2 regions of the Rhodothermus marinus genome follow, and region 2 is predicted to be linked to the other one. Evidence: riboswitches for the same ligand, from Rfam matches in the RefSeq annotation. Region 2 holds a riboswitch; the other holds the start of a gene.
What was found. A riboswitch is a leader RNA that binds a small molecule or an ion and turns the genes downstream of it on or off. The one in region 2 is predicted to bind cobalamin.

Region 1: another riboswitch for cobalamin. It lies ahead of GYH26_RS02225 (ribonucleoside-diphosphate reductase subunit alpha); the one in region 2 lies ahead of GYH26_RS14355 (TonB-dependent receptor plug domain-containing protein).

The regions. Positions count from the first base shown of each region.
Region 1 is NZ_AP019797.1:470,739-486,447, reverse strand. Features, by position in the region: gene GYH26_RS02235 (YceI family protein) at 1-537, opposite strand, end outside; gene GYH26_RS02230 (YceI family protein) at 551-1,147, opposite strand; adenosylcobalamin-variant (AdoCbl-variant) riboswitch at 1,605-1,680, shown strand; gene GYH26_RS02225 (ribonucleoside-diphosphate reductase subunit alpha) at 1,888-4,668, shown strand; gene GYH26_RS02220 (ribonucleotide-diphosphate reductase subunit beta) at 4,713-5,756, shown strand; gene GYH26_RS02215 (DUF433 domain-containing protein) at 5,811-6,023, shown strand; gene metE (5-methyltetrahydropteroyltriglutamate--homocysteine S-methyltransferase) at 6,245-8,569, shown strand; gene GYH26_RS02205 (hypothetical protein) at 8,618-9,118, opposite strand; gene GYH26_RS02200 (nucleotidyltransferase family protein) at 9,078-9,416, opposite strand; gene GYH26_RS02195 (cation:proton antiporter) at 9,482-12,040, opposite strand; gene GYH26_RS02190 (hydroxypyruvate isomerase family protein) at 12,264-13,127, shown strand; gene GYH26_RS02185 (HD domain-containing protein) at 13,131-13,697, shown strand; gene GYH26_RS02180 (metallophosphoesterase) at 13,804-14,568, opposite strand; gene GYH26_RS02175 (HEPN domain-containing protein) at 14,779-15,060, opposite strand; gene GYH26_RS02170 (nucleotidyltransferase domain-containing protein) at 15,057-15,386, opposite strand; gene GYH26_RS02165 (ArsR/SmtB family transcription factor) at 15,392-15,709, opposite strand, start outside.
Region 2 is NZ_AP019797.1:3,277,712-3,293,420, reverse strand. Features, by position in the region: gene metK (methionine adenosyltransferase) at 1-509, shown strand, start outside; gene GYH26_RS14415 (T9SS type A sorting domain-containing protein) at 599-3,394, shown strand; gene GYH26_RS14410 (adenosylhomocysteinase) at 3,477-4,754, shown strand; gene GYH26_RS14405 (pseudouridine synthase) at 4,806-5,411, opposite strand; gene GYH26_RS14400 (S1C family serine protease) at 5,539-6,714, shown strand; gene GYH26_RS14395 (hypothetical protein) at 6,711-7,727, shown strand; gene GYH26_RS14390 (AAA family ATPase) at 7,795-9,312, shown strand; gene GYH26_RS14385 (GNAT family N-acetyltransferase) at 9,309-9,830, shown strand; gene GYH26_RS14380 (hypothetical protein) at 9,833-10,078, opposite strand; gene GYH26_RS14375 (branched-chain amino acid transaminase) at 10,197-11,135, shown strand; gene GYH26_RS14370 (DUF2905 domain-containing protein) at 11,139-11,381, shown strand; gene GYH26_RS14365 (queuosine precursor transporter) at 11,353-12,126, opposite strand; gene GYH26_RS14360 (MarR family winged helix-turn-helix transcriptional regulator) at 12,136-12,633, opposite strand; cobalamin riboswitch at 12,793-13,045, shown strand; gene GYH26_RS14355 (TonB-dependent receptor plug domain-containing protein) at 13,175-15,076, shown strand; gene GYH26_RS14350 (hypothetical protein) at 15,108-15,709, shown strand, end outside.

The sequences.
Region 1 (15,709 bases), 620 kb from region 2:
GAAGTGTACCGTGATCTGATCGTGCACCCGGATCAATCCCAGCAGCGCGGTGGGCGGCTTTACGTTGAAGTCGGTCAGTTTCAGCGGAAGCGAGCCGACCAGCCGGGCGCGCCCGGACGCCAGCAGTTGCCCCGCCGCCTCGAAGTGCACGGTGCGCGTCGTGCCGGCGATCGTCAGCGTCCCGGCCACTTCCAGCCGGGCCGAGTCGGCCGCGGGCGTCTCCAGCACGGCCACCTCGCTCAGTTCGAAGCGGATCTCCGGAAAGCGATCGGCCTGGAGCGCCTCCTGCAGGTCCCGGTTCATGGCCTGCTTGCCGCAGTCGAAAGCCCGAACCGGCACCACGAGCCGCGCCTGCACCGCCCGCCCTGCTTCGACCTCGCCAACCCCTTCCACCCGGGTAGCCGCGCAGGTGAAGCGGTTGACCGTCGAGCGTCCCTCGATCCAGACCCGGCTCGCCACCGGATCGGGCACGTAGCAGGGCGTTCCCCGGAAGCCCAGCAGGAGCAACACCGCGCTCAACAGACCGATCACACGCATGGCGCTTCGCGATTTACGGGTTGCCGGAAGTCGGGCGCGCCACCACGTCGAAGTGCACGACCACCTCGTCGCCCGTCCGAAGCGTGCCCAGCATGGCCGTCGGCGGCTTGATCCCGAAGGCCTTCATCGAAAGGGGCTGCTCCCCCTGAAAGCGCCAACCGCCGTCTTCCGGGCGGGCCAGCACCTGCATCTGCACCGGCTGCTCCGCACCGGCGATCGTCAGCCGTCCCTGCACCTGGAGCCGATAGCCCTCCGCTGCGGCCGCTACCGAGTCGACCCGCGTCAGCACAAAGCGAATCTCCGGATGGTCTTCCGCCTTCAGCGCCTCCCGCATTTTGCGATCCATCGTGCCGTTCTTGCACGAGATGGCCGCCACGGGCACCACTACCTCCGTCGCCTGCAGCGAAGCCAGCTCACCGGCCTGCCCCAGTTCTACCCGACCCCGCCAGTCCGTCACCGCGCATTCCCAGTCGTGCAGCGTCGAGGTGCCCGTCACGCGGAAGGTGCTCCCCTCCGTCTCGAAGGTCAGCACCACCGGCTGCGCCCGCAACCCGAGCGGGAGCAGCAGCCCCAGTGCCAGGATCCAGATCGTGCGGATTATCCTGTTCATGATCGCCTCCCTGATGGCTTCACGTTGCGCGTTCAAACAACGAACAGATGGGTTCTCGCGCCGAAAGCAAAGCTTGATCGGTTGCGTAGGCGCTACCTGCAATCCTATGCCGGGCAATCTCTGACAGGGATGTCGGGGAAACTCCTACACACCCGACAGCGACCTGCTCGCAATACCAGGCACTACCACACGGTTCGCCACCCAATCTTCTTCAATAACGGCTATTTCGACGCTATCGTTGATCCGGGTTTGCGGAATAACGGAAACAGATTGGACAACACTTTTCCACAATCCCCTGTCAGAACCAGGGAGGCGTGACGAATAACGGATATTAAATCCAGATTTTTTCCACACCCCTTGCCGTCGCCTTGCGGGCGTGCTATACTTGCCGCCACAAGGCCCTGCCACTTCCGGGGCCGTGCTGTCGTGGCACGGCGGCCGGTACCGCCCGAGGCGGTGCCGGCGTCACGGGGGAAGCCGGTGGAATTCCGGCGCTGTCGCGCAACGGTAAAAGCCCGAATGCCCGCCCGGAAGTGCGATCACGGCCGGCGCCCACTGCGGGCGATCCGGCACACCCTGCGCGTCACAGGGTGGTGATCGGCTGCACGTGGCTGCTGCGTTCTGGCTCTGCCGCTCGGGCGACCCACCGTCGCCGTTCGCATCGGCTGCTGCTGCCCTTCTCCACCTTCTGGCCGCGGGGGACCTCGATCCTGAACGTTTCACCAACCCGAGGTACCGCCATGGCCACCCTGCATACCCTCGTCACCGACACGCTGCCCACCGTCGTCAAGCGGGACGGCCGACGCGTGTCGTTCGACCCCGAACGCATCCGGCGCGCCCTCGAAAAAGCCTTCCGCGCCACGCTCGAACTACCTGCCGACGCACCTCTTTCGGCCGAGCTGTCCGAAGAGATCGAGGCCCTCACCGGCGCCGTGGTGCGCTGGTGCCGGGACCGCGCCGAGGTGTCCGTCGAAGAAATTCAGGACGAAGTAGAACGCACGCTCATGCGGGCCGGGCGCTACGCCGTCGCCCGTCGCTACATCCTCTACCGCGAGGCCCGCGCCGAAGCGCGCCGCCGTCAGCAGCTCACCTACCGCCGCGCCGACGGCACCGAGGCGCCGTTCCCGCACGAGGCGCTGCGTGCCCGCATCGAAGCGGCCTGCGACGGACTGGACGACGTCGATCCCGAGCTGGTCCGGGAAGAGCTGCTCCGCACGGTCTATCCGGGCATTCCCGAAGACGAACTGGACCGGGCGCTGATTCTGGCGGCCCGCACGCACATCGAACGCGAGCCCGACTACACGTACGTGGCCGCCCGGCTGCTACTGGACGCGCTCTACCGCGAAGTCTTCGGCCGCCCGATACCTCCCTCCGAGCAGGCCAAAGCCTGCCGCGCCGGTTTCCGGGCGTACCTGGAGCACGGCGTCCGCCTGGGCCGCCTCGACGAGCGCCTGCTCCGGACGTTCGACATCGACCGCCTGGCTGCCGCGCTGCATCCCGAACGCGATCGCCAGTTCACCTTCCTGGGGCTGCAGACGCTCTACGACCGCTACCTGCTGCACGAGCCCGAAGGCCGCCGCTTCGAGCTGCCCCAGTACCTCTGGATGCGCGTGGCCATGGGGCTGGCGCTCGCCGAAGACGATCCCACCGCCCGCGCCATCCAGTTCTACGAGCTGCTTTCCAGCTTCCGCTTCATGAACTCCACGCCCACGCTCTTCAACGCGGGCACGCCCCATCCCCAGCTTTCTTCCTGCTACCTGACCACGGTGCAGGACGACCTGGGCGCCATCTTCAAGGCCATCCGCGACAACGCGCTGCTTTCGAAGTGGGCCGGCGGGCTGGGCAACGACTGGACGCCCGTCCGCGCCCTGGGCGCCCACATCCGGGGCACCAACGGCCGCAGCCAGGGCGTCATCCCCTTCCTGAAGATCGTCAACGACACGGCCGTGGCCGTCAATCAGGGCGGCAAGCGTAAGGGAGCCGTCTGTGCCTACCTGGAGGTCTGGCATTTAGACATCGAAGAATTTCTGGAGCTGCGCCGCAACACGGGCGACGAACGCCGCCGCACGCACGACATGAACACAGCCTGCTGGATTCCGGACCTGTTCATGCAGCGCGTGCGGGAGCGCCGGCACTGGACGCTCTTTTCGCCCGACGAGGTGCCCGACCTGCACGACCTGTACGGCCGCGCCTTCCGCGAGCGCTACGAGCACTACGAACGCGAGGCCGAGGCCGGCCGCATCCGCAACTGGCGCCGCGTCGAGGCCGTCGATCTCTGGCGTAAAATGCTTTCGATGCTGTTCGAGACCGGCCATCCCTGGCTCACCTTCAAGGATCCCTGTAACATCCGCTCGCCCCAGGATCACGTGGGCGTCGTCCACTCCTCGAACCTCTGTACCGAGATCACGCTGAACACCTCGCCCGAGGAGGTGGCCGTCTGCAACCTGGGGTCGATCAACCTGGTGGCGCACGTGGACGAGCAGGGCGAGCTGGATCGGGAAAAGCTGCGCGACACGATCCGCACGGCCGTGCGCATGCTCGACAACGTGATCGACCTCAACTTCTACCCGATTCCGGAAGCGCGCACGTCGAACCTGCGCCACCGGCCGATCGGTCTGGGCCTGATGGGCTTTCAGGACGTGCTCTACCGTCGGGGACTCTCCTACGCCAGCGAGGCCGCCGTGGAGCTGGCCGACGAACTCATGGAATTCATCGCCTACTGCGCCTACGAGGCCTCGTCGGACCTGGCGGCCGAACGGGGCGCCTACCCCACGTTCAAGGGCTCCAAGTGGGATCGCGGCCTGCTGCCGCTCGACACGCTCGACCTGCTCGAAGCCGAACGCGGCGAGCCGGTGCCCGTCCCGCGCACGGCCCGCCTCGACTGGGACGCGCTGCGCGAGAAAATCCGCCGCCAGGGCATGCGCAACTCGAACGTGCTGGCCATCGCCCCCACGGCCACCATCGCCAACATCTGTGGCGTGAGCCCGTCGATCGAACCCACCTACAAGAACCTGTACGTGAAAAGCAACCTGTCCGGCGAATTCACCCAGCTCAACCCCTACCTCGTGCGCGATCTCAAAGCGCGGGGCCTCTGGGATGAGGAAATGCTGGACGATCTGAAGTACTACGACGGCTCGGTGCAGGAAATCGACCGCATCCCGCCCGAGCTGAAAGCGCGCTACCGGACAGCCTTCGAAATCGAACCGCGCTGGCTCATCGAGTGCGCGGCCCGGCGCCAGAAGTGGATCGACCAGAGCCAGTCGCTCAACCTGTATCTGGCCGAACCCAGCGGCCGCAAGCTCAGCGAGATGTACCAGCTCGCCTGGCAACTCGGCCTGAAGACCACCTACTACCTGCGGGCGCTGGCCGCCACCCAGATCGAAAAATCCACGCTCGACATCAACCGCCGCGGCATCCAGCCCCGCTGGATGAAAAGCCGCTCACCGTCGAGCGACATCGTCGTCCGCCGCGACGGCCCCGCCTGCTCGCCGGACGACGAAAGCTGCGAAGCCTGCCAGTGATCTCTGTTCAACATTCCCGTCCCACACCAAAACCGAGTACAGCCATGATGGAGCTTCCCGCTTTCGGATCGCGCCGCATCCGCGTCGAAGACAAGCGCCTGATCAACTGCCACGAGGTGGACGTCAACCAGCTCATGCCCATCAAGTATGCCTGGGCCTGGGAGCACTACCTCAACGGCTGCAAAAACCACTGGATGCCCAGCGAAATCCCCATGGCCCGCGACATCGAGCTGTGGCGCTCCGATAAGCTGACCGACGACGAACGGCTGGTCATCCTGCGCAACCTGGGCTTTTTCGCCACGGCCGAAAGCCTGGTGGGCAACAACATCGTGCTGGCCATCTTTCGCCACGTCACGAACCCGGAGTGCCGCCAGTACCTGCTCCGCCAGGCCTTCGAGGAAGCCATCCACACGCACGCCTTCCTCTACATCGTCGAAAGCCTGGGCCTCGACGAGGGCGAAGTCTTCAACATGTACCGCGAAATCCCGGCCGTGGCCCGCAAGGACGAATTCGAAATGGAGCTGACGCGCGAAGTGCTGCGGCCCGACTTCACCACGGCCACCGTCGAAGGCGCTCAGGCCTTTCTGAAAAACCTGATCGGCTACTACGTGATCATGGAGGGGATCTTCTTCTACAGCGGCTTCGCGATGATCCTCTCCTTCCACCGCCAGAACAAGATGACCGGCATCGGCGAGCAGTTTCAGTACATCCTGCGCGACGAGACGATCCATCTGAACTTCGGGATCGACCTGATCAACGGTATCAAGGCCGAAAATCCCGAACTGTGGACGCCCGAGTTTCAGCGCGAGGTGCAGCAGCTCATCGAAGAGGCCGTCGAGCTGGAAGTGGCCTACGCCTACGACTGCCTGCCGCGCGGCGTGCTGGGCCTGACGGCGCCCATGTTCCGGGAGTACGTCCAGTACATCGCCGACCGACGTCTGGAGCGCATCGGTCTGAAAGCCCGCTACGGCTCGAAAAACCCGTTCCCCTGGATGAGCGAAACGATCGACCTGCTCAAGGAAAAGAACTTTTTCGAGACGCGGGTCACCGAATACCAGCAGGCCGCTGCACTCTCGTGGGATGAATGAGCAGGAGGAACTGGATTGGAACCAGCCGGTCTCAACGCAAAACAAAACAGCAAGATGAAACCACTGGATCGCATCACGATCAACCCGGAAATCTGTCTGGGTCAGCCCACCATCCGGGGAACGCGCATCACGGTCAGCACCATCCTGAAGCTGCTGGCCTCGGGTAAAACCGTACAGGAGGTGCTGGAAGCCTATCCGGAGCTGGAAGCCGAAGACATCTACCAGGCGCTTGCCTATGCGGCCTGGCATGTTTCGGAACAGCCATAATCGCACTGCGGCATCGGGCCGCCAGGATGTCGCGAACGCGCGCCATCTGCCCAGGAAAAAGCCGTTTTCCGACGTCACTTCGGCTGCGCCTCCGTGGCTTACTACCGGCGGAGACTTGCTTGCAGTCAGGCACGAAGTGTCAGCGACCGGTTCCGGGGCTTACTGGCCGTGTACCAGATCCTTGCCGTAGTACTCCTTCAACCCTTTAACGTAAACGATCCATGATCCAGGCAACGAATCTTGGTTTTCCCCGCATCGGGCTCGCGCGTGAACTGAAGTGGGCCGTCGAGGGCTACTGGGCCGGACAGGTCTCGGAAAACGAATTGCTGGAGACGGCACGCCGGCTCCGCGCCCGGCACTGGCAATGGCAACAGGAGGCCGGGATCGACCAGATTCCCTCAAACGACTTCTCGCTCTACGACCACGTGCTCGACACGATCGCGCTCGTGGGCGCCGTGCCCGAACGCTTCGGCTGGCAAGGCGATACCGTCGACCTGGCCACCTACTTTGCCATGGCCCGGGGCGTCCAGGAAAAAGAGCTGGAAGCCCGGGGACTGGAAGGCACCGGCGTGCCGCCGCTGGAAATGACGAAGTGGTTCGACACGAACTATCACTACCTGGTGCCTGAATTCCACCCGGAGCAGACCTTCCGGCTCGCTTTCACGAAACCCATCGACGAGTATCTGGAAGCAAAGGCACTGGGCATCGAAACGCGGCCGGTGTTGCTGGGACCGGTCTCGTTCCTGCTGCTGGGCCGGGCGACGGTGGCCCACTTCGACCCGCTGACGCTACTCGATCGTCTGCTGCCCGTTTATGCCGAGGTGCTGTGCCGCCTGAAGGCGGCCGGCGCCCGCTACGTGCAGATGGACGAGCCCTGTCTGGTGCGCGACCTGCCGCCCGGCGCTCGCCAGGCCTTCCAGCAGGCCTATGCGGCGCTGAGCCGGCCCGAACACCCGGCACTCGTGCTGACCACCTACTTCGGCGGCCTCGAGGAAAACCTGCCGTTGGCGTGCTCGCTGCCGGTGGCGGCCGTCCACCTCGACCTGGTGCGCGCGCCCGAGCAGCTCGAGCCGGCCCTGGCCCACCTGCCCGAAGACCGCATCCTCTCGCTGGGGCTGGTGGACGGCCGCAATGTCTGGCGCACCGATCTCGACGCGGCCGCCGCCATGCTGCGGCGGGCCGTCGACGCGCTCGGCCGCGAGCGGGTCTGGATCGGTCCCTCCTGCTCGCTGCTGCACGTGCCGATCGACCTGGACGCCGAATCCGAACTCGACCCGGAAATCCGTCCCTGGCTGGCCTTCGCCCGCCAGAAACTCGAGGAGCTGGTCACGCTCAAACGCCTGATCAACGAGGGCGAGGCGGCCGTACACGATCGGCTCGAAGCCGCCCGCCGGGCGCGCCAGGAACGTCTGACCTCCCCGCGTCGGATCGATCCGGAAGTGCGCCGGCGCCTGGCTGCGCTTTCGCCCGAGATGACCCGCCGGGGCCGTCCTTTTGCCGAGCGCTACGCGCTGCAGCGCGCGCGACTGAAGCTGCCCCTGCTGCCCACCACCACGATCGGGTCGTTTCCCCAGACCGACGAGCTGCGCCGGAAGCGTGCGGCTTTCCGGCGGGGCGAGCTGTCCCGCGCGGCCTACGAGCAGTTTCTGGAAGCCACCATCGCCGAAACGATCGCCCGCCAGGAGGCCATCGGGCTGGACGTGCTCGTGCACGGCGAGCCCGAACGCTCCGACATGGTGGAGTACTTCGCCGAGCAGCTTCAGGGCTTTCTGGTCACGCGCAACGGCTGGGTGCAGAGCTACGGCACGCGCTGCGTGCGCCCGCCCATTCTCTACGGCGACGTGGCGCGGCGCGGCCCCATGACCGTACGCTGGACTACCTTTGCGCAACGCTGCACCGCACGCCCGGTCAAAGGCATCCTGACCGGCCCCGTGACGATCCTGCAGTGGTCCTTCGTGCGCGACGACCAGCCCCGGGCCGACACCTGCCGCCAGATCGCGCTGGCACTCCGCGACGAGGTGGCCGACCTCGAAGCCGCCGGTATCGCCGTCATCCAGATCGACGAACCGGCCCTGCGCGAAGGGCTGCCGCTGCGTCGCCGCGAACGGCCTGCCTACCTCAAATGGGCCGTCGAATGCTTCCGCCTTGCCTCCTGCGTCGTGCGCGACGAGACCCAGATCCACACGCACATGTGCTATGCCGACTTCGAGGACATCCTGGAGGCCATTGCCGCGCTCGACGCCGACGTGATCTCCATCGAGGCGGCGCGCTCGCGCATGGCGTTGCTGGAGGCCTTCCGGCGCTTCCGCTACCCGAACGCCATCGGTCCCGGTGTGTACGACATCCACTCGCCGCGCGTGCCGTCGGTGGAAGAGATCGAGACGCTGCTGGAACGGGCGCTGGAGGTGATCCCGGCCGAGCGGTTGTGGGTCAACCCCGACTGTGGGCTCAAAACGCGCCGTTGGGCCGAAGTCGAGCCCGCCCTGCGCCACATGGTGGAAGCCGCCCGCCGCCTGCGCGCCCGCGTAACAGCGGAGGCTATGTGAGCCACCATCGGGCTGAAACGTCCAGGCGGTCCTTCAAGGCCCCATCGCTCAGAATTCCTTTCCACGCGCTCCGGGATTTAATTGCGCTTCAAAAAATGCCGAGATATCTGCTCTGACCTGTTTCAAAACAACCGCTACATGCGTAATCAACGGCTGCAGCTTATTCCAGTCAATTTCAAAGGTATAGGCATGCCGAAAGAAATGCCGAAATCCCAAATAAGGCTCAAGCATGATTACCGTGTCTGGCCGAAGAATGGCGGACCGAATTCCCGGTACTGCAACGGACATACGTTGCAGCAGCGCGCGGTGCCATCCTTCTCCTTTCGGTACATTTTGATCAATCTCCCGGGCCAAATGCTTCAGGATGTTCTCTATCCCGTTATAAAAGCTATGCAGAAAAGCACCAATCGCAGCCTTATCTCTGTGCGAAGGTTCAGCCTGAGCGGGTAAGCCCGCTACAAGCTGCTGCAATTCTTGAACGAGCATCTCCAGGCGCGGCCATTCCGTCTCAATTTCCGACCGAAGCCGCATCAGGTGTGTCTTCCTCATAAAGTATGATCCCCTCCTGTAAAACCCTGGCACGAAGTGTCTGTGGTAAGGCCGGGTCTTCCAGATCGATCAGATCTACCGGTATGGGAAGCGTACGAAGCAGACGCCCCAGTGCCTCAAAAAAACGCGTAGCTGGCAATCCCTCGCAGGCAAGATCAAGATCTCCGAGCTGCAAGGATATCTCCGGCTTACCGCGTGCCGCCGACCCAAATAAAACAACCTTTCGAACGCCGAAAGCTTTTAGAATGGCAACGGCCTGCCGGAGGACTTCTGCAAGTTCAACCGTATTCGTTTGCATAACCTTCTCCCATCACCTCATCTCCAGGGTACTGGCACGAATTGGAGTGTTACCGGTTTCCCGCATCATCTCTCCACCGAGGCGGAAGTGGGGCGGGCGGAGGGGAAGCGCTGGCGGAGGGACCGGATGGCGGACGCCTCGCCGATGAGAATCAGCCGATCCCCTTCCTGCAGCTGCGTGTACGGCCCCGGCACGAAGCGTTTCTGCTGGCGCTGCACCAGCGCCACCTGGCACGAGGGCGGGAGTTCCAGTTCGTCCACGTCGTGGCCGATCCACGCGGCCGTCTCGTCGTCGGCGCGTAGCGTCAGCATCAGGAAGTGTTCGGGGTCCAGCAGCGTCGCCTTCAGTTCCAGCTCGTCAGCGGCGTTGCGCCAGCGCTCCAGGAAGTCGGGCTCGTCGATCCGTGAGGCCAGGTAGGCGAGCGTGCGCAGGTGCTTGCCGGGGTTTTCCTCGGGACTGACCAGAAACAGTATGGCATAGACCGTCTCCGGCTGGCCCGAGGCTGGCGCCTCCACGGCCTCGCCGTCGACGGTGATCTGTACGCCCTCGCGGCAGCGCACCAGCAGCAGTTCGGGCTCCTCGATCTCGGGCACGCGCAGGTGCGCCAGCGCCACGCCGTGCGTGATCGGCATCAACCCGTAGCGGGCGCCGTCGAGAAAGCCCCGGCTCAGGCGGGCGGCCGTCACCGGCAACCGCTGCGCCAGCAGCGCCGAGACGTCCTCGACCAGCTCCTCGAACGGCGCGCAGCGGTCCAGATCGCGCACGAAGGCCCGCGTGACAAGCTGCTCGAACGAAACCGCCTCGACCTCCTCTTTTTCGCGGGCCCGCGGCGGCAGAAACACCACCACCTTGTCGCCGGGCTGCGGCGTGAGCTGTCCCTCCTCGGCATGGACAAGCAGCTCGTTGCCCCGCACCACGAAGAGCAAGATCAGATCGTTCTCGTACTCCTCCAGTAGTGCCTCGTAGGTCAGCTTCTCGGAAAGCTCGATCACCCGGATTTCCCCGCCCTGGTTGAAGCGCTCGGTGAGCGTCGCATAGGTGACCTTCCCGCCGAAGAGCGGCCGTCCCCGCAGGTGGGCGGGCAAGTCCTGCTCGCCGTCTTCCGAACGCATGGCCAGCTGAAAAACCGAGGTGCTGTCGAACACCTCGGCGAAGTGCAGCGCCGCCAGGGCGTTCACCTCGTCGTTGGGCGTCAGCGCCAGAAAATACCCGATGCCGCTCAGATCCAGCTCGTCCAGCACCTCTTCCGAGAGCGCGTTCACCCGGGCTGCCGGTAGCCGGGCCCGTCGCGCCCGCGCAATGTTGTCGGCATTCGAGTCGATCAGGAGCACCTTGAAGCCCAGATCGCGCAGGACCGTCGCCAGGCGCCGCGCCCACAGGTGAGCGCCCAGAATCAGCACGCCCTGCGGGTTCGGATCGGCCAGTTTCAGGAAGCGGGCCAGCGGTGCGATCGTCAATCCGTAGAGCGCGACGGTGCCCACGATCACCAGAAAGACGAGCGGTACGATGGTCTGTGCCTGGCCCGGATAGACGGCCTCCATGCGAAAGGCGAACAGCGAGGCCACGGCCGCCGCCACGATCCCGCGGGGCGCCAGCCACGACAGAAACACCTTTTCGCGCCAGTTCAGGTTCGTGCCCAGCGTCGAGATCCACACGGCCACCGGCCGCACCACCAGCACCAGCGCCGCCAGAAACAGCAGAGCTTCCTCTTCGATGAAGCGCAGCGATTCGATGTCCAGACGGGCGCTCAGCACGATGAACAGGCTGGAGATCAGAAGCACCTGCAGGTCCTCTTTGAACTCCGTGATGCGCCGCACCGGCACGTAGCGCTGATTGGCCAGAATGATGCCCAGCAGCGTAACCTCCAGCAGGCCCGATTCTTCCTGCAGCACGTTCGACAGCGCAAATGTCGCCACCACGATCATCAGTGCGATCGGGCTCTGCAGATAGTCGGGGATGAGCCGTCGGTAGAGCAGCAGAATCAGCAGGGCCGCCCCCAGCACACTGATACCCACGCTGATCGTGATGGTCAGCAGCAGGCCCTCGACGGCATGCCAGACCGCTTCGCTCAGGCTCTCGCCCGCGCCCGGCGCCGCCTCCAGCAGCAGAATCGTCTCCAGCACGAGCACGGCCAGAATGGCCCCCACCGGGTCGATCGTGATCCCTTCCCACTTGGCCACGGCGCCCACCCGCCCCGCAGGTCGGACGTGGCGTAGCAGTGGAATGACCACGGTCGGTCCGGTCACCGTCAGGATGGCGCCCACCAGCACGGACAGGCTCGGATTCAGCCCGACGAGGTGGTAGGCGGCCAGTCCGGCCAGCACCCAGGTCACCAGCACCCCGATCGTGATCAGGTTGCGGACGGCCTTGCCCACCTCGCGCAGCTCCGACAGCCGCAGGTTCAGTCCGCCCTCGAACAGGATGATCCCGATCGAAAGCGAAACGAACGCGAACACCCAGTCGCCCTGCAACGCCTCGGGTGGCAGCAGTCCGGTTACCGGTCCGGCCAGAAATCCGAAGGTGAGTAGCAGCAGAATCGAAGGCAAGCGGAAACGCCAGGCCAGCCACTGAGCGCCCACGCCCAGCACCAGCACGGCCACGATGCCCAGTACGATGGACTCCATACGAGTCGCCTGTCGTTGGAAAATCGCGCACAGAGAGGCCGTCCGAGTGCACCGGCCATGGGCGGCGCCCCAACGGTTCGGCGTTACAAGATAACAAAGAAGGCATCTATCCGATGAGGCCCCGCAGGGCGGCTCCTTATAAATTCTCCCGATCCCTTGCGCAACAATCCATCATGTCGTTTTTTAACGGTGCTTCGTTCACCAGACCGGTTTATAAAAGGCCATGGCTCTGACCCGCCGACAGGCACTGCGCACGCTGGCCGGAGCGGCCGCGCTCGGCAGCATGGGTGCTCCCCTGGTGCTGACCTCCCGCAATCGCCCGCAGTTCAAAGGGCGCATCAAACATTCCGTCTGCAAGTGGTGCTACCCGAACCTGAGCGTCGAGGAGCTGGCAGCGGCAGGCGTCAAAATGGGGCTGCAGTCCATCGAATTGCTGGACCCACCCGACTGGCCCATCGTCAAAAAGTACGGCCTCACCTGTGCCATGGGGAACGGTCCTTCCCGCATTCCGGACGGCTTCAACCGACGGGAAAACCATGAGTGGCTCATCCCGCAGTTCAAAAAGCGGATCGAAGAGGCCGCCGAAGCGGGTATCCCCAACATCATCTGCTTTTCGGGCAACCGTAACGGCATGGACGACGAGGAGGGGCTGGAAAACTGTGTGATCGGCCTCAAAGAAATCCTGCCAACGGCCGAAAAGTACGGGGTCACGATCTGTATGGAACTGCTCAACAGCAAGATCGACCACCCCGACTACATGTGCGACCATACGGAATGGGGCGTGCGGCTCGTCAAGCGCCTGGGCTCCGAGCGCTTCAAGCTGCTCTACGACATCTACCACATGCAGATCATGGAAGGCGACATCATCCGCACGATCCGAGAGAACATCGAGTACATCGCCCACTTCCACACGGCCGGCGTGCCGGGCCGCCACGAGATTGACGATTCGCAGGAACTGTATTATCCTGCCATCATGCGGGCCATTGCCGATGCAGGATTCGACGGCTTCGTGGCCCAGGAATTCATTCCCACCGCCGACGATCCGCTGGAATCGCTTCGTCGTGCCATCGCCATCTGTGACGTGTGAGCCATGCCGACCTACGAAGACGCCCTGAAGCTCTTTCACGAGTGGACGCAATCGGAAAATCTCCGGCGCCACGGCTATGCCGTGGAAGCGGCCATGGCGCACTACGCTCGCCATTTCGGCGAAGATGAAACGCTCTGGCGCATGACGGGTCTGCTGCACGATCTGGACTACGAGCGCCATCCCACGCCCGAGGAACATCCGTACGTGGGTGTGCGCGTGCTCCGCGAGCTGGGCTATCCCGAAGAAATGCTCGAGGCCATCCTCGGCCACGCCGACTACACGGGCACGCCGCGCCGCACGCTTCTGGCCCGGGCGCTGTTCGCCGTCGACGAGCTGGCGGGCTTCATCACGGCCGTGGCCTACGTGCGCCCCACGCGGCTCGAAGGGCTGACGGTCAAATCCGTCAAGAAGAAGCTCAAGGACAAAGCCTTTGCGGCCGGCGTCAGCCGCGAGGACATCTACCGGGGCGCCGAAGAGCTGGGCCTTCCGCTCGAAGAACACATCGCCCACGTGATCGCCGGCATGCAGGCCGAGGCCGAACGGCTGGGGCTGGCGGCGCCGACCTCGTAGCGCGGCTCAGGAGACGCTCCTGATCCTCTGAGCAAAGGCCCGTACAGATAAAGAAAACGCCACGTCGCCTGACAGCGCGACGCGGCGTTCGTGTGCGTTTCGCAACTTATCGCAGATTCCCGAAGGCCACCTCTTTCTCCCGCGTGTCGATGATCGCGTAGTCGCCTTCGGCCAGCGAGCCGGGGAAGACCACCAGCGTATTCCCCAGCTGCTTCTTTTCCTTGCGGCCGCCCACGCCTGCACACACCACAAAGTGCGGATCGTAGGTCTTGATCAGGTGCGCCACAGCGGCCGGACCGCTCTGGTCGGCCGGTTCCTCGAAACGATCGGCCGGCGCCGTGTAGAACAGCAGAATCTTGGGCGGATCCAGGTGCCGCAGAAAGTCCAGCGAGAAAATCGCCTCCCAGCCCGGATAGCGCAGGAAGAACTCGTGATCCCGGGCTTCGACGGTCACCTCACCACCGAAGCCCGCCACCATGTAACGGCCGCCCAGCGGCGCAAAGCTCCGGTGCACCATGTGCACATGCGGCGTCACGATCTCGCTGTTGAAGGCGGCCTGCATGAAGAAACGCTCCGGCGCGTCGTTCCGGCCTGGAATCACGTACACCGGCACGCCGATCGTATTCAGCCGCCGGAAGAAGGTCATCAGCGACTCGGCGTCGTTCCTGCGCTCCTCGACCACCTCAGGCCGGGCCCGATCCGGCGGCCGTTGCTCGCGCACGGCCCGTTCCCACTCGGCTTTGCGGGCCTCAGCCTGCAGAATCTCGCCGGCAAAAAGCACAGCATCAATACGAGCTTCCTGCACGACCTCGGGAAGCCGGTCGATGTAGTCGAACGCTTCGCGCAGATCGCTTATGGCCAGCAGTTTCATCGTTGCCTCCGGGTTGGTGTTGACAGGTCTTCTTAAGAGAGAACTTTCCCGGGACAACGGTTTCGCACCAAACGTGACGAGGTGTTAACAAGAACCGCCCAGCTGTTTCAATTCCGGAAGCTTTGCACACATGAACTCCTTGATCTGCAATGCCAACGCATAGCACTGTCATGCTTCCTCATAGGAAGGAGCATAGAAATCATCCGGATATCAGACCTGAACGGCATAATCTGTCAAATTCCCCACCTCGATCTGAGCGAAATCTTTATCCACCTGTTGACAGCGGGCCAACAAATATTCCAGATTGTGTGTTCGCCCAAAGGCAATACCCCGGGATACCAGATAAGCCTTCAACAACTTCTCGACAAACTGTTGCGCATGAAAGCAAACTCCGCTGGTTACCACCTCCTCCGAAGGCAAACGCATTTCGTGTGTCATAAGCCTCAGGTCTTCGATCGCTTTTATGACCCAGAGACGCACTTCTTCTTTCATAACTTTAAAACATTGCCTTCTGTAAACACAGCCTGCACGACGGTACCCGGTACCTCTTTAAGCCGGGCAACCTCTTTCTGAGAAAAGATCAGTACATCGACATCCAGTAGCGCGGCGGCCAGCCGTCGGCGTATCTCCCGGCTGAGCTGCATTTTTTGAGGCACCGTCAATGCTTCGAAGGTGACGATCAGCACATCCCAGTCGCTGTAAGGTCCGGCCGTGCCCCGCGCCCGCGAACCAAATAGCAGAATCTGATCAGGCTCCAGGCCATGCTCCTGGAACACCTCGCGAATTGCAGTTCGAATCTGATCCAATGTCGCCTCCATGACTTTCACGCGACGTTCGGGGGAAAGCCGGGTTCGGGGGAAAGGGCCGGGCGCAGTTGCATCATGAGAAAGCGAAAGGCGCGGTCGAGCTCCTGCAGCGCCTCGGGACGGATGCGGTAGTAGGAGCGTGGTCCGTCGGTCTGGAACGTGATGAGCCCCACCTCGCGCAGCGTGCGCAGATGTTGCGAGATGGTCGCCTGAGCCAGCGGAAGCTCCTCCACCAGCTCGAAGCACGGCATGGCGCCCCGCTCGGCCAGCAGCTTCAGGATCGCAATTCGCGCCGGATGCCCCAGCGCCCGCATGAGCGCCGCCATGCGCTCCTC
Region 2 (15,709 bases):
TGGACGACCGGCTTATCCTGCATGTGAACCCGACCGGCCGCTTCGTCATCGGTGGGCCGCACGGCGACACGGGGCTGACCGGCCGCAAGATCATCGTGGACACCTACGGCGGCAAAGGGGCGCATGGCGGTGGGGCCTTCAGCGGCAAGGACCCGTCCAAGGTGGACCGCTCGGGTGCCTACGCCGCCCGCTACGTGGCCAAAAACATCGTGGGCGCCGGACTCGCCGACGAGGTGGAGGTGCAGATTGCCTATGCGATCGGTCTGGCCGAGCCGGTCTCGATCGACGTGAACACGTTCGGCACGGGCGTCGTGCCCGATGCAGTGCTGGTGGAGGCCGTGCGCGAGGTCTTCGATCTGCGGCCGGCCGCGATCATCCGGGATCTGGATCTGCTCAAGCCGCGCTATCGGGCCACGGCCGCCTACGGCCACTTCGGACGTCCGGAGTTTCCGTGGGAGGCGCTCGACCGCGTCGAAGAACTCAAGCAGGCCGTTTCACGCTATGCCTGACAAAGCCGGCACAGGCTTTTCGAGGGGCCGCTGCGAGGCGGCCCTTTTTTTGTTACCTTTTGCCTGAACCGAAGTGCACGGGCTTTTCGATGAACGGCCGGTTCCGGGCGATTGTACTGATCGCGTTGCTGGTGGAGGCGGGCGTCTCCGGATTGCAGGCGCAACCCCGGCGCGAGGTGTTGCAGGCTCCGGCCACGAAGGCGACTCCCGAAGGACGCATCGATCCGACTACGGGACGCTGGCAGGCGCGCTACCGCGTGCGCACCCCGGTGGCCTGGCAGGGAAGCGCAGATGCCACCGCCCGCGCCTATCTCCGCATGGAGGCGGTGCGTTTCGGCTGGCGGCAGCCCGACCGCACGCTGGCCGTGGACCGCGTGCGCACCACGCCCTACGCCATGCACGTACGCTTCCGCCAGACGCTGGCCGGCCTTCCCGTCTACGGGCGCTACGTGCAGGTCAACCTGAACCGCCAGGGCCGGCCTACGCTGGTGCTCAGCGGCTACGACCCCCGGCTGGAGGCCTACGCCGCCCGTTTTGATCCGACGCCACGGCTTTCGGCAACCGCGGCGCTGAACGAAGCGCGGCGCCGCCTGGCGCAGCCCGAGGCACCGACGACCACGCCGGAGCTGGTCGTATGGCCCGCGGAGCCGCCACGCCTGGCCTGGCACTTCGTGCTCTGGCCGCAGGATCGGCCCGACGAGTGGGCCGTGCTGGTCGATGCCCGCAGCGGCGAGTTGCTGCACGTGCGAAGTCAGGCCGTCCAGGAGCGGCCTGCGAAGGCGACCCGGGCAAAGGCGACGGCAGCGTGGACGCCTACCGCACCGTTGCCGGTGGGACTGGTCGCGGGTGAGGGGATGGTGTTCGATCCCGATCCGCTGGCGACGGCAGGCGTCCCCTACGGCGGCGCCTACGCCGACAACGACGACGCCGACACGCCCGAGCTGAACGCCGAGCGGCTGGTCGTCACGCTTCCCGACATCACGCAGGGCGGGGATGGCCTCTACCGGCTCGAGGGTCCTTACGTGCGCATCACCGGCGACATTCCGGGCATTGCCGACACGCCCTACGACCCACCGGCCGAGGCTACGCCCGATGCCTTCCGGTATACCCGCGCTGACGACCACTTCGAGGCCGTCATGGCCTACTACCAAATCGACCGCAGCCAGCGCTATGTGCAGCAGCTCGATCTGGGCACGGCGGTGCTGGCCACGCCGATCCGGGTGAACCCGCACGGCTTCGGCCAGCAGGACAACTCGCAATTCTATCCCTCGCAGAACGCGATCGTTTTCGGCGATGGTGGCGTGGACGATGCCGAGGACGCCACGGTGATCTGGCACGAGTACATGCACGCGCTGCTGGAGGACGCAGCGCCGGGTTTACTCGGCGACAACGAAGGGCGCGCGCTCCACGAAGGGTGGGCCGACTACTGGGCGGCCTCCTATGTGCGCGGATTGGTCGAAGCCGGTCTGGTGCGCCGCACGGACTGGGACTTCGTCTTTCGCTGGGACAGCGGCGACGGGACGATCTGGGAAGGACGGCACATCGCCTTCACCGGGCGCTACCCGGAAGACACGAACTGCGATCGGGAGGACACGCCCCGCCAGTCCTGCAACATCTACGAAGACGGGCTGCTCTGGACGACCGTGCTCATGGAGATTCAGAACGTGCTCGGAAAGGCCGTCACCGACCGGCTGGCGATGGCCGCCGCGCTGTATCTGAGTCCGCCGGCCACGTTCCGGGATGCGGCGCAGGCGCTCCTGCAGGCCGACATGGACTATTACGACGGGGCGCACCTGGCCGTGCTGATCGACCGGCTGGGCGCCCGCGGGCTGGTCGATCCGGACGCCATTCGGCTGGTGGTGCGCCACGATCCGAACCAGGATGTGCGCATTGAGACCGACCATCTAATGCTGCAGGTGGTGGCCGTCGCCCGGGGCGACTCGGTGGTGCGCGTGCAGGCCTTCTACGAGCAGGCCGGGCAATTCGTCCCGACGGCCCTGTTTCAACCTGTCAACGACACGCTCTTCGAGGGACAAATTCCCTGGGACGGCGTGCCGGGGCGGTTCCGGTACTACCTGGAGGCCGAGACGGCCGGCGGCTGGGTACTCCGCCAGCCGCTTCAGGCCCCGGTGCAGACCTACGAGGTGGACGTGGGGCGTGTGGCGACGGCCGACGTGCTGCAGGTGGCACGGGCCGGCTCCGGTTGGCGACAGGGAGGCGCCGCCTGGACCGTGGATGGGCGATTGGAAGGCTACACGACGCTGGTGCTGTTGCCCGTGTCGCTGGCCACCAATGCCGATCGACTGCGGCTGCACCTGACGCATCGGTTCAATTTCGGAATGACTTGCGAGGGCTATCTGGAAAGTTCGGCCGACGGCGGCCGCACCTGGGAAGTGCTGTTGCCTGAAAGCGGCGGCACCCCGAAGCGTCCCTTTGGCGCGGCGAGTCCGCCCGAGGGCATGCAGCACACGTTCGATCTCTCGGAGGCGGCGGGTAGCCAGCAGTGGCTGCGGTTTACCTTTGGCTGCACGGCGGCCGATCCAAGTGCCTTCTGGACGATCGAAAAACTGGAGCTGGAGCAGGCCACGCGCGATCCCGCGCTGCGCACGCGCCACGCGACGCAACTGCTGGCGCCTTTCCCGAATCCGTTCCGCCGGCAGGCTTCGATTCCCTTCACGCTGGACGCCGTCCGGCATGTGCGGCTGGTCGTCTATGACCTGCTGGGACGCGAGGTGGCCCGGCTCGTGGATGCCACGCTGTCGGCAGGCAGCCACGTGGCCATGTTCCGTCCGGAAGGACTGGCCGCTGGCATGTACCTGATCCGGCTGGAGGCGGACGGGCGGGTTCAGACGCGCTCCGTTCTGTTTCTTCCGGAACGACCGTGAAGTTCGGACAAATTGCGACCGAAGCCGCGGCTGAGGCGTAAGAGGCTGGCCGAAAACGAATTCACTCAAAGCATTCGGGACGATGGACTACAAGGAAGGAGCCTACAAGGTGCGGGATCTGAGCCTGGCCGAAGCGGGCCGGAAGCGGATCGAGTGGGCCGAAAGCCGTATGCCCGTGCTCATGCACCTGCGCGAGCGTTACAGCAAGACGCAGCCGTTCAAAGGCTACAAAATCGCCGGCTGTCTGCACGTGACCAAGGAGACGGCCGTGCTGATCGAGACGTTCAAAGCCTGCGGTGCCGAGGTGGCCTGGAGCGGCTGCAACCCGCTTTCGACGCAGGACGACATCGCCGCTGCGCTGGCCGTGGCCGGTGTCGAGATCTACGCCTGGCACGGCCAGACCGTCGAAGAATTCTACTGGAGCATCGAGCGCACGCTGGACAAGCCCCCGCACCTGACGCTCGACGACGGCGCCGACCTGATTTTCACCGTCCATCACAAGCGCCCGGACCTGGCGCAGCACATCATCGGCGGCTCGGAGGAGACGACCACCGGTGTCAAGCGGCTGCGCGCCATGGCCGCCGATGGCAAGCTGCTCTACCCGGTCTTTGCCGTCAACGACGCCGAGACGAAGTGGGACTTCGACAACGTCTACGGCACGGGCCAGTCCACGATCGACGGCATTCTGCGGGCGACGAGCGTGCTGCTGGCCGGCAAAAACTTCGTGGTGGCCGGCTACGGCCATTGCGGCCGGGGCGTGGCTATGCGGGCGCGTGGCATGGGCGCCAACGTCATTGTCACCGAAGTGAAGCCCACGGCGGCCCTGAAGGCCGTGCTCGACGGCTTCCGCGTGATGCCCATGGACGAGGCCGCCGAGATCGGCGACATCTTCGTGACGGCCACCGGCATGAAGGACGTGATCCGCGGCCGCCACTTCCGGAAAATGAAGGACGGGGCCATCGTGTGCAACACGGGCCACTACGACGTGGAACTGAACCTGAAGGAACTGGCCGAGCTGGCCGTGCGCGTGCGTGAAGTGCGGCCCAACAACAAGGAGTACCTGCTCGAAAACGGCCGCCGCATCTACGTGCTGGCCGACGGCCGTCTGGTCAACCTGGCCGCGGCCGAGGGGCATCCGTCCGAGGTCATGGACATGAGCTTCGCCAACCAGTTCATGGCGCACCTGATGCTCGTCGAGAAGCACAAGGCGGGCGAAAAGCTGCCGCCGCAGGTGATCGATCTGCCCGAAGAGCTGGACCAGGAGATCGCCCGCATCAAGCTGGAAACGATGGGCATCCGGATCGACACGCTCACCGACGAGCAGCGGGCCTACGCCACCGACTACACGGCCGGCACCTGAGGCCGACCAGCTACGAACCTTTTCAGGGCCATCCCGATGGATGGCCCTTTTTTATCGGCCAACAGGAGGTTTCAGGCGACAGAGGCGATAGAGGGCGGTTTCTTCGTCGGGTGTGAGCGGACGCCACCGGCCGGGTTCCAGACCGTCGAGGCGCAGTGGGCCGATGGCCACGCGGACCAGGCGGAGCGTCGGGTGCCCCACGGCGGCCGTCATGCGGCGCACCTGTCGGTTTTTGCCTTCCCGAATGGAGATCTCCAGCCAGCAGGTGGGCACCGTCTTGCGGTAGCGAATGGGCATGGGGCGTGGCGGCAGCTCCGGCGGCTCGATGCGGCGCACGCGGGCCGGGCGCGTCCGGTAGCCGCCTGCGATCACCACGCCCTCGGCCAGACGCCGGAGCGCCTCGTCGTCGGGAATGCGTTCGACCTGCGCCCAGTAGGTGCGCCAGTGCCCGTACCGCGGGTGTAACAGCCGGTACTTGAGCAACCCGTCGTTGGTGAGCAGCAACAGCCCTTCGCTGTCCATGTCCAGTCGCCCGACCGGATAGACGTCTGGCACGTCAATGTAATCCTTGAGCGTCGGGCGTCCTTCCCGATCGGTGAACTGGCTCAGGACGCCGTAGGGCTTCCAGAACAGAATGTGTCGGACCGGTTTGCGCATGAACCCGCTTCGCCATTTTTTATCCGCACCTTAAACGGCCGGCGCGTTCATCGGTTGAACCCGGCACGGGCTGGTTCGTATCAGCCGCCTGGCTCTGCATCCTTTCGAATTCAGCCGACCGTTTGCCATGCGACGCGCCCTTCCACTGCTGGGATTGCTGCTGCTGCCGTTGATCGAAGTCGGGTGTTCACAGAATGCCCATTCCGAAAAGCCGGAGCCGGCCGCGCCTCAGGTGGTGGCCGATACCGTGGATGTGCAGACCCAGCTTTACCGCTCGCGGGAGACGGCCATCACGCGGGCCGTGCGCGAGGTCTCGCCGGCCGTGGTCAGCATCAACGTGCTGGAAGTGCAGCGTGTGCTGTATCGCGATCCGTTTGCCGACTTTTTCAACGACCCGATCTGGGAGTTCTTCTTCGGAGGGCCGCGCTCGCGCATCATCGAACGCCAGATTCACGCGATCGGCTCGGGCTTTATCATCTCGCCGGACGGGTACATCGTCACGAACGACCACGTGGTGGGGAACGCCACGAAGATCACCGTCTCGTTTCCCGACGGTCGGGCCATGGATGCCGAGCTGGTGGGCACCGATCCGGTCACGGACATCGCGCTGCTGAAGGTGAATCCGGATCGGCCGCTGCCCTACCTGCGCTTCAGCAAGAGCGAGCCGATCGTGGGCGAATGGGTGATCGCGCTGGGTAATCCGTACGGGCTGTTCGAGGCGGCCCCGCCGACGGTGACGGTGGGCGTGGTCAGTGCGGTGGGACGCAACCTGCCCGCCCAAGATGGCCGGCTCTACCGCGACATGATCCAGACCGACGCGGCCATCAACCAGGGCAACTCGGGCGGACCGCTGGTGAACGCGCTCGGCGAGGTGATCGGCATGAACGCGGCCATCTACACGGAAACGGGCGGCTCGGTGGGCATCGGCTTCGCCATTCCGGCCGACAAAATCCAGCGCATCGTGGCCGAGTTGAAGGAGAAGGGCTACGTGGACCGCTCCTACTACACGGGCCTGTACGTGCGGGATCTGACGCCGCGGATTGCCCAGGCGCTGGGCGCGCCCGATACGCGCGGCGTGTTTGTGACCGACGTCGATCCCGGCTCGCCTGCCGACGAAGCCGGTCTGCGGCCCTACGATGTGATCAGATCGTTCGGCGGCACGCCCGTCGCCAACAGCGACGACCTGCGGGCCCGGCTGTTCGACTTCCGGCCCGGCGACCGCGTGCAGGTGGAGGTGCTGCGCGAAGGAAAGCGCCTGACGCTGGAAATGCGCATCGGACGCCAGGAGTCGTCGCGGCGATGAAGTACACGACGCTGCTGCTGGGGCTGGCGTTGCTGTTGGCGGGGTGCTTTCCGTCGTCGTGCCGCCGTGAAGAACCCACGGCGCTGCTCCCGTCCGATTCGCTCTCGCGCCGGGTGGCGGCCACCGTCCCCTTCGACACGCTGCGGCCGCTGTGGATGGTCTCGGCCTCCGAGACGCTGCCGCTCAAGCGCCCCCGCACCGTGCAGCTTGGCCCCGACGGCCTGCTCTACGTCAGCGACGCCGAGCGGCATTTTCTGGCCGTGCTCGACACGACCGGCGCGTTGCGCGACACGCTGCGGCCGGCCGGGGTGCGCTATCCGTACCTGGCCGGCTTCCGGAGCGATACGCTGGTGGTGCTGGCGCCCGAGGCCCGGGAGCTTGTGCTGATCGCCCGACGCCGTGTGGTGCAGCGGTTGGCGCTACCGGCCGAGCTGCCCGACCGGGCGCTGCTCTATGCGGCGGCCACGCCGGACGGCTACTTCGTCAAGGCCGTCCGCGAAGGACAGGGCGGGCTGCTGGTGCAGCTCGACCGGCAGGGGCACGTCGTGCGTCGGCAAAAGCTCCCCGAACCCTACTGGCGCTACGCCGGGTTTGTGCGTCCCCGGGGCGACACGCTGCTGAGCCTAGCCGGCTTCCGGCCCGTAATCGACCGCTGGTGGCCCGACGGTCGGCTCGACACGCTGGCGCTGGTGGGCTTCGATTCGCCCATGCTGGCCCGAAGCCGCGCCTTTCTCGTAGGGGAGGTGCACGAAGCGCCGCTGCTCACGTCGTCGGCCGTGCCCGTCGATTCGCTGCTCTTTGTGCTCAACCTGCGACCCGGCTGGGTGCAGATCGACGTGTACGGCCTGCGCGACGGCCGGCTGCGTCACCGGCTGATTCCTCCGGAGCAGCGCCTGAATCGCCGGTTTTACCCGCACGATCTGGCCGTGCAGTGCCGGGACGCTTCGTGCCTGCTGGTGGTGGTGCTGAACGATCCGGATCCCCGGATCGTGGCCTATCGCTGGGAACGGTAGGGGAACAGTGCCGCAACGTGACCGTGCTACCTAACCTGCTGCATGCTTTAATCGATCACCGGGAGCCATGGGACAGGTGCTGACCGAACTGAAGACGCTGGGGGACCTGAAGGAGGCAGGCTATCGGCCGCTGTCGGTCAAGGACGAGCTGCGCAAGAACCTGATCGCCAAACTGCGGCGCGGCGAGGAGATCTTTCCCGGAATCATCGGCTACGAACGGACCGTCATTCCCCAGATCCAGAACGCCATTCTGGGGCGGCACGACATGATCCTGCTCGGGCTGCGCGGCCAGGCCAAAACGCGCATCATCCGGATGCTTCCCGAACTGCTTGACGAATACATCCCGATCATCAAGGGCAGCGAGGTCAACGACAATCCGTTCGCCCCGATCTCCAAGTACGGTCGCGAGATGGTGGCCGACATGGGCGACGACACGCCCATCGAATGGCTCCATCGAAGCCGGCGCTATGCCGAAAAGCTCGCCACTCCCGACACGACCATCGCCGACCTGATCGGCGACATCGACCCCATCAAGGCGGCCAACCAACGGCTGACCTACGCCGACGAAGAGGTCATCCACTTCGGCCTGATTCCCCGCACGAACCGGGGCATCTTCGCCATCAACGAGCTACCCGACCTGCAGCCGCGCATTCAGGTGGGCCTGCTCAACATCCTGGAGGAGCAGGACATTCAGATTCGCGGCTTCAACATTCGCTTTCCGCTCGACATCCTGCTCGTTTTCACGGCCAACCCGGAGGATTACACGAACCGCGGCAACATCATCACGCCGCTGAAGGACCGCATCGACAGCCAGATCATCACGCACTATCCGAAAACGATCGAGATCGGCATTGCCATCACGCAACAGGAAGCCTGGCAGGAGCGCGACGGCCAGGTGCGCGTGCACGTGCCCTACTTCTTCCGGGAGATCATCGAGCAGATCGCCTTCGAGGCGCGCCAGAGCGAGTACGTGGATCAGAAGTCCGGCGTGTCGGTGCGCATGACGCGGGCGGCGCTCGAATGCCTGATCTCGGCGGCCGAACGCCGGGCCCTGCTGAACGGCGAAGCGGAAACCACCGTGCGGATCAGCGACCTGCTCTTTGTGGAGCCGGCCATCACCGGCAAGATCGAGCTGGTGTACGAAGGCGAGCAGGAGGGCGTGCAGAACGTGGCGCGGATGCTCGTCGGGCGTGCCGTCAAGGCCATCTTCCCGCGCTACTTCCCGGATCCGGCCAACCGCAAGGAGGGGCGGGCCGTCTACCAGCCCATTCTGGACTGGTTCGCGAAGGGCGGGCAGGTGGAGCTGACGCCCGAACTTCCTTTCGACGAGTACGCCCGCCGGCTGGATGCCGTGGAGGGACTCTGCGCGCTCGTGCAGCGCTACACGCATCCGGCCACCCCGGCTGAGACGGCTTCGATGATGGAGTTCGTGCTGGAGGCGCTCCACCAGCACTCGCTGCTCGGCAAGGATCTGCTCGACCAGGAGACCCGCTACAGCGACATCATGGGCTCGATGCTCTCGTCGCTGGGCCGGGACGACGACGAAGAGGACGAAGACGACGAATTCTTCCGCCGCTACCGATGAAAGCCCCTGCGACAGAGCTTACGTTCCACATTCGCGAGGCGACGCCGGACGACGCCGAAACGCTCGTCGCCCTGATTCTGGAACTGGCCGACTACGAAAAATTGCGCCACGAAGCCCGGCCCGATCCCGAGGCGCTTCGGGCGCACCTGCACCCGGACGCTTCGCCCCGCTGTGAAGCGCTGGTGGCCGAAGACCCGGCGACGGGCGAGGCGCTGGGCTTTGCCCTTTTCTTTGCGAACTATTCAACCTTTCTGACCCGCTGGGGCATTCATCTGGAAGATATTTACGTACGTCCGGCCTACCGGGGTCGCGGAATCGGATTTGCGTTGCTGAAGCGCGTGGCCGAAATTGCCGTCGCGCGTGGCGCGAAGCGGCTGGAGTGGCAGGTGCTCGACTGGAACGAGCCGGCGCTCCGCTTTTACCGGAAGCTGGGCGCGCGCCCGATGCGGGAATGGATCACGATGCGGCTGAGCGGCGAGGCGCTGGAGCAGCTGGGACGAAGCGGAACGGACGCGTGAGGCTACTGGCAACCTTCGATGGGCACCAGCCGACCGTCGGGCGCGATGCGCTCGCACCGCTCCGGCGGACGCGTGGGAAAGCGCTCGATCGGTACGTCGGGGTCCCGGTCGCGCGGCACGTAGTGCGTATGGTTGCCGTGCGGGACCTCGTAGTAAGGGCGCCGGCTGAACAGATCGAGTGCGTCGGCCACGGCCAGCAGCACGAACAACAGGATAACCAGCCCGAGAATCCAGCGACCCCAGCGCATAGACGCCTGCATGTGCGGGTGAAAACCTGCTCTGCTAATGGTCAAGCGGACGAGCAGGTTTCGAGGGCGAAAGGGATTTCCGTAGTTTCTGACACGAACCCAACGAAAATAAACGACCATGGACAGACATCCGATCTGGTTTAACGGCAAGCTGGTGCCGTTCGAAGAGGCGAAGATCCACGTGCTCTCGCACGTGGTGCACTACGGTTCGTCGGTGTTCGAGGGGATCCGCTGCTACAACACGGCGCGGGGGCCGGCCGTCTTCCGGTTGCGAGAGCACATGCGGCGGCTGCTCGACTCGGCCCGGATCTATCGCATGGAGGTGCCCTACACGCTGGAAGAACTGGAAACGGCTGCGCTCGAAACCATCCGCGCCAGCGGCCTGAAGGCCTGCTACATCCGGCCGGTGGTCTTCCGAGGGATGGGCAGTCTGGGCGTTAACCCGTTGAACAGCCCGGTTGAAGTCTTCATTGCGGTCTGGGACTGGGGCGCCTATCTGGGCGATGAAGCGCTGGAGCAGGGCGTGGATGTGCAGGTGAGCACCTGGAACCGGATGGCGCCCAACACACTGCCCGCCATGGCCAAGGCCGGCGCCAACTACGCGAACGCGGCGCTGGTCAAAATGGAGGCCGTGCTCAACGGCTACTCCGAGGGCATCATGCTGTCGGTGGACGGCTACGTGGCCGAAGGTAGTGGCGAAAATCTGTTCCTGGTGCGGGACGGCATCATCTACACGGCACCGCTGACGCTGTCGATCCTGCCGGGCATCACGCGCGATGCGGTCATCACGCTGGCGCGCGATCTGGGCTATACGGTGATCGAGCAGCCCATCCCGCGCGAGGCGCTCTACATTGCCGACGAGCTGTTCTTCACGGGCACGGCCGCCGAGATCACGCCGATCCGTTCGGTCGATCGCTACACGATCGGCCAGGGGCGGCGTGGCCCGGTGACCGAGGCCCTGCAGCGGGCGTTCTTCGAGATCGTCCGTGAGGGCAAAGATCCCTACGGCTGGCTGACGTTCGTCGAGGTCCCCCGCGAGGCAAGCGTTTCCTCCTGAGCCATGGCCCAGAGTCCGCTGACCGAACTGGGACGCTGGCTGCTGCTGATGGGCGTCGTGCTGGTGGTGCTGGGCGGATTGCTGCTCCTGCTGGGGCGACTGCCTCAGTTGCCCTTCGGCCGTCTGCCCGGCGACTTCAGCTGGGAGAAGGGCAACTTCCGCATCTACTTCCCGCTGGGCACGATGCTGCTGGTCAGCCTGGTGCTGACAATCCTGCTCAATCTGCTGCTTCGGATCTTTCGCTGAAGGGCAGGGCTTCGGCACCGGCCGCCGCCCGTTCGATGAGTGCGTGGGCCAGTTCCCGGCCCAGGTAGGCGTCGATGAGCCAGTGGGCCAGGTAGATGAGCGGTGTGATGGCTACGGCGATGGCGAACTTGTAGCCGTAGTTGAACAGCGTGATGGCCAGAATCTGCGGAAAGGCAAGCTGGCCGGCAAAGGCGACCGTCAGCACCACCAGCGTGTCGATGAACTGGGAGCCGAACGTCGAGCCCGTCGCCCGTAGCCAGAGCCAGCGGCCGCGCGTCAGGCGTCGGAGCCAGTGGAACAGCGTGATGTCGGCGAGCTGGCCCAGCAGGTAGGCCGTCAGGCTGCCCAGGATGACCCGTCCGGTTGCTCCGAAGACCGTCTCGAAAGCCTCCTGCGGAACAGGAGAGATGTCGGCCGCCGGTACGGCTATGGCCAGTCGGAGCAGGGCAAACTCGAACACAACCATCCCCATCCCGACCATCGTCACGAACCGGATGCCCTTCTTGCCGAAGTATTCGTTCATGATGTCCGTGACGATGAACGTGATGGGGAAGGCCAGCACGCCGGCCGTCATCACCACCTCGCCGAAGGTCATGCCCAGCAGGTGCAGCGTGAAGGGCAACCGAAAGGCGGTGAAAAACTTGGAAGCGGTGGCTTCGGCCAGCACCAGCGCCGTGATGAAGATCGCCGTGCAGACGACGAAGACCTTCTGCGGGCGGCTCAGGACGTAAGCCTCGCGGAGCATACGGCGTGCTCAGGAGCCGGTCGCACTTTCCGCTGCTTCTTCCGATTCGTCCTCGTCAATCCGCAGGCGGTCCAGCAGCTCGCTGAGCAGGCGCAATTCTTCGGGTGAGAGGCGGCTCATCAGGCGCTCCTGGGCTGCGTCCACCACTGGCTGCATTCGGGCCAGTAGCTCCAGCCCCTTTTCCGTAATGCCCACCTCGACCACGCGCTTGTCATGACTGGCCCGACTGCGTGTGACGAGACCGGCCCGTTCCAGACGGTTGAGCAGCCGGTTGACGTCCGGCGTGCGGTCGAGCATCCGGCGACCGATTTCCGTGCAGGTGAGCTTGCCGGGGTGGCTTCCCCGGAGAATGCGCAGCACGTTGTACTGCGTGGGCGTAACGCCAAAGGGCGCCATGAGCGCTGACAGTTCGTTCAGCAGCCACGAACTGGTCACCAGAATGTTGAGCAGCGCTTCCTGAGCGGGCGAGGCGAAACGGGTCTGCTTGATGCGCTCCGAGAGTTTCATCGGAGAGATACGTAGTTTATCGTAATTATCACGATGGCGCTAAACCTACAAAGTTCGGCGCCAACGGGCAAGTCCCCGAAGCGTTCCAGAAAGTTTCAACAGGAGGGGGTGTCAAAAGGTTTGCGGGGCGGCCTGCATGTTGCTAAATTCGCTCTGTGTTCTTCGACATGCGCCGCTGGTTCCGCTTCGGCGGATGAAAAGGGAATCCAGTGGCCTGGCCCACCGGGCCGGGGAATCTGGAGCTGTACCCGCAACTGTGAGTCGTGGCTGCGGCCGGCGGGCGAAGAAGCCGACGGTCACTGTCTGCTCCGGGCAGATGGGAAGGCCGGCGGTGGAGCCTGTGTCGGGCCCGTTCCGTCATCCGACGGAACCCACGGCGAGCCAGGAGACCTGCCAGCGGCGTCAGGCCGAAGCCTCCGGGAACTGAGGTCCGCGCCTGATGCACCGGCTGTTCGACCGCACCGGCCTTGAGGCCGGCCGTTCTGTCGTTCTGGCATGGCTGCGCTGGCCCGGACCTCGCATTGAGGTAACGGGCTTTTTTATGAGCTTTTCTGTTGTTCGCTGCGGACTGGTGTTGCTGGGACTCGGGTGCGTGCTGGGCGCCCGGGCCCAGGAACGGGCCGATACCACGCTGGCGCTGCCGCCGGTCGTCGTCGAAGGGGAGCGCCTCGAGCAGACGCGGGAAGCCGGAAGGCGGCTGTGGCGTCTGGAAGCGGCCGAGCTGGAACGCACCGACGCGACCACGGCGGCCGAGCTGCTGGAAGCGCGGACCGGGCTCTTCGTCAAACGCTACGGGAGCGGCGGACTGGCCACGCTCTCGCTGCGCGGAAGCAGCGCCACGCAGACACTTCTGCTCATCGACGGGCACCGTGTGGCCGATCCGCAATCGGGCCTGATCGACCTGACGCTGCTGCCCACCGTCCTGCTCTCGTCCGTCGAGGTGGTGCACGGACCGGCCGCTGCCACCTACGGATCGGGCGCCATCGGCGGCGTGGTGCGGCTCTACACGCTGCAGCCGGCAGTGCGCCCGGGCGGCCGGGTGGCGTTGCGGCTGGGCGCCTACGGTGAACGAAGCCTGGGCGTGGTCGCGCATGCCGGGGCAGGACGCGTGGCCGTGCTGGGGGCCGTCGAGCACAGCCGCACCATCGGCGACTATCCGTATCCCAATCCGCTCCCGCCGCCGGCGGTGCGTCGCCGCGAAGGGGCCGACCGGGCGATGACCTCGGCGTTCGGCAAGGTGCGCTACGAGGGCACCTGGCGGTTCGAGGGGACGCTGTGGCTGACCGAGGCGCGCCGGAGCCTGCCCGGTCCGGGCAACGCGCCACCTGTCGATGCGCACCAGACCGACCGCCAGCGCCGCCTGCTGCTGCTGGCCGAGCGGCCGTTGCCGGCCGGACGGCTCACGCTGCGCGGTAGCTACCAGCACACGCTGCTGGCCTACGTCAACCGGTTCGCCGGCGAGGCCGACACCACGCGCACGCGCGGGCTGGCGCTGGAAGCGACGCTCGACCGGGCGCTGCACCCGCGCTGGGCCCTGACCGCCCGGGCCGAAACCCGGTGGGAGCGGGCGGCGCTGCGCGGTGGCGTCGATCAACGCGCGGTCGCGCTGGCGCTCCACCTGTCCGGGCGCCGGGGACGGCTACGCCTCTACCCGGCGCTGCGGCTGGATCTGTACGCGACGGCCGGCCGCACCTTCCACGCACTCAGCCCCCGGCTTGGCCTGAACCTGGCCCTGAAGGAAGGGATGCTGCACCTGAAAGGGCTGGTGGGGCGTGCCTTTCGGGCGCCCACGCTGGGCGAGCGCTTCTTCCGGCCCGGCGGCAACCCCGATCTGAAGCCCGAGCGCGGCTGGACCGTCGAAGCTGGTCTGTACGCACGTCTTCGGCCTTTCGTGCTGGAACTGACGGCCTTTCAGACCACGCTGACGGATCAGATCGTCTGGTATCCGGGCTTCGTGGCGCCGGGCCTGCAGCTCTGGCGGCCCATCAACGTCGGGCGCGTGCGCACGCGCGGCCTGGAAGCCTCGCTTCGGGCCGATGTGCCGCTGGCCGCGTCGCTTCGGCTGCAAAGTGGCCTTTTCTACACGTTCACCCGTGCCGAAGACCGCTCGAATCCGGCCACGCGGGCCTACGGCCACCAGCTTCGCTACGTACCGCCGCACCAGCTCAAGGCTTTTCTGGATGTGCTGGCCGGCCCGCTCACGCTGGGACTCGACGCCCGCCACACCGGCCGCCGCTATCTCACCACCGACGAAACCCAGGCGCTGGCGCCCTTCACCGTGCTCGACGCCCATCTGCGCCTGACGCAGTCGGTCGCCCGGACCCGGCTGTCCTTCGGCCTGACCGTCGAGAACCTGACCGACACGGCCTACGAGGTCGTGCGCTTCTATCCGATGCCACCGCGCCACGTGCGCGTGCAGCTTCGCATAGACCTGCTTCCCTGAACCGCAAACAAAACGAAAGGAGCGACAGATGATGCGACGCCTGCTATTGCTGATTGCACTGCCGCTGCTCGTGCTGAGCGGCTGTGACCTGCTGGGCAGCGAAGACGATGGAGAACAGCTCGTAACCACCGGCGTGCTGGTGGGCAACGGCGGAAACTTCAGCGACCAGAACGGCTCGCTGACCTTCTACAATCCGGCAAACGGACAGACCGCGACGCTGGCGCTGAACGCCTTCGTGCAGAGCCTGACGCTGCATGAAGGACGGGCCTATGTGGTGCTGAACACGTTCAGCGTCGGGCACGTCGCCGTGGTCGATGTTGCCACGCAACAGCTCGTCGGGCGCATCGATGGCCTGCCCAACCCGCGCTATCTGGCCTTTGCCGCCGACAACAAAGCTTACGTGACGAACATGATCTTCGGCGGCAACGGACTCGTGTTTGCCGTCGATCCGGCCGCGCTGACCATCATGGTCGATTCGATCGAGGTGGGGCCCTATCCCGAGGGCGTGGTCGCCCATGAGGGGCGCGTGTACGTGGCCAACTACGGCTCGCTGGGGGCCGGGCGGACGATCTCGGTGATCGACGCCGCGACGGATCAGGTGGTCGGTACGCTCGAACCCGGCTGCGACGGCCC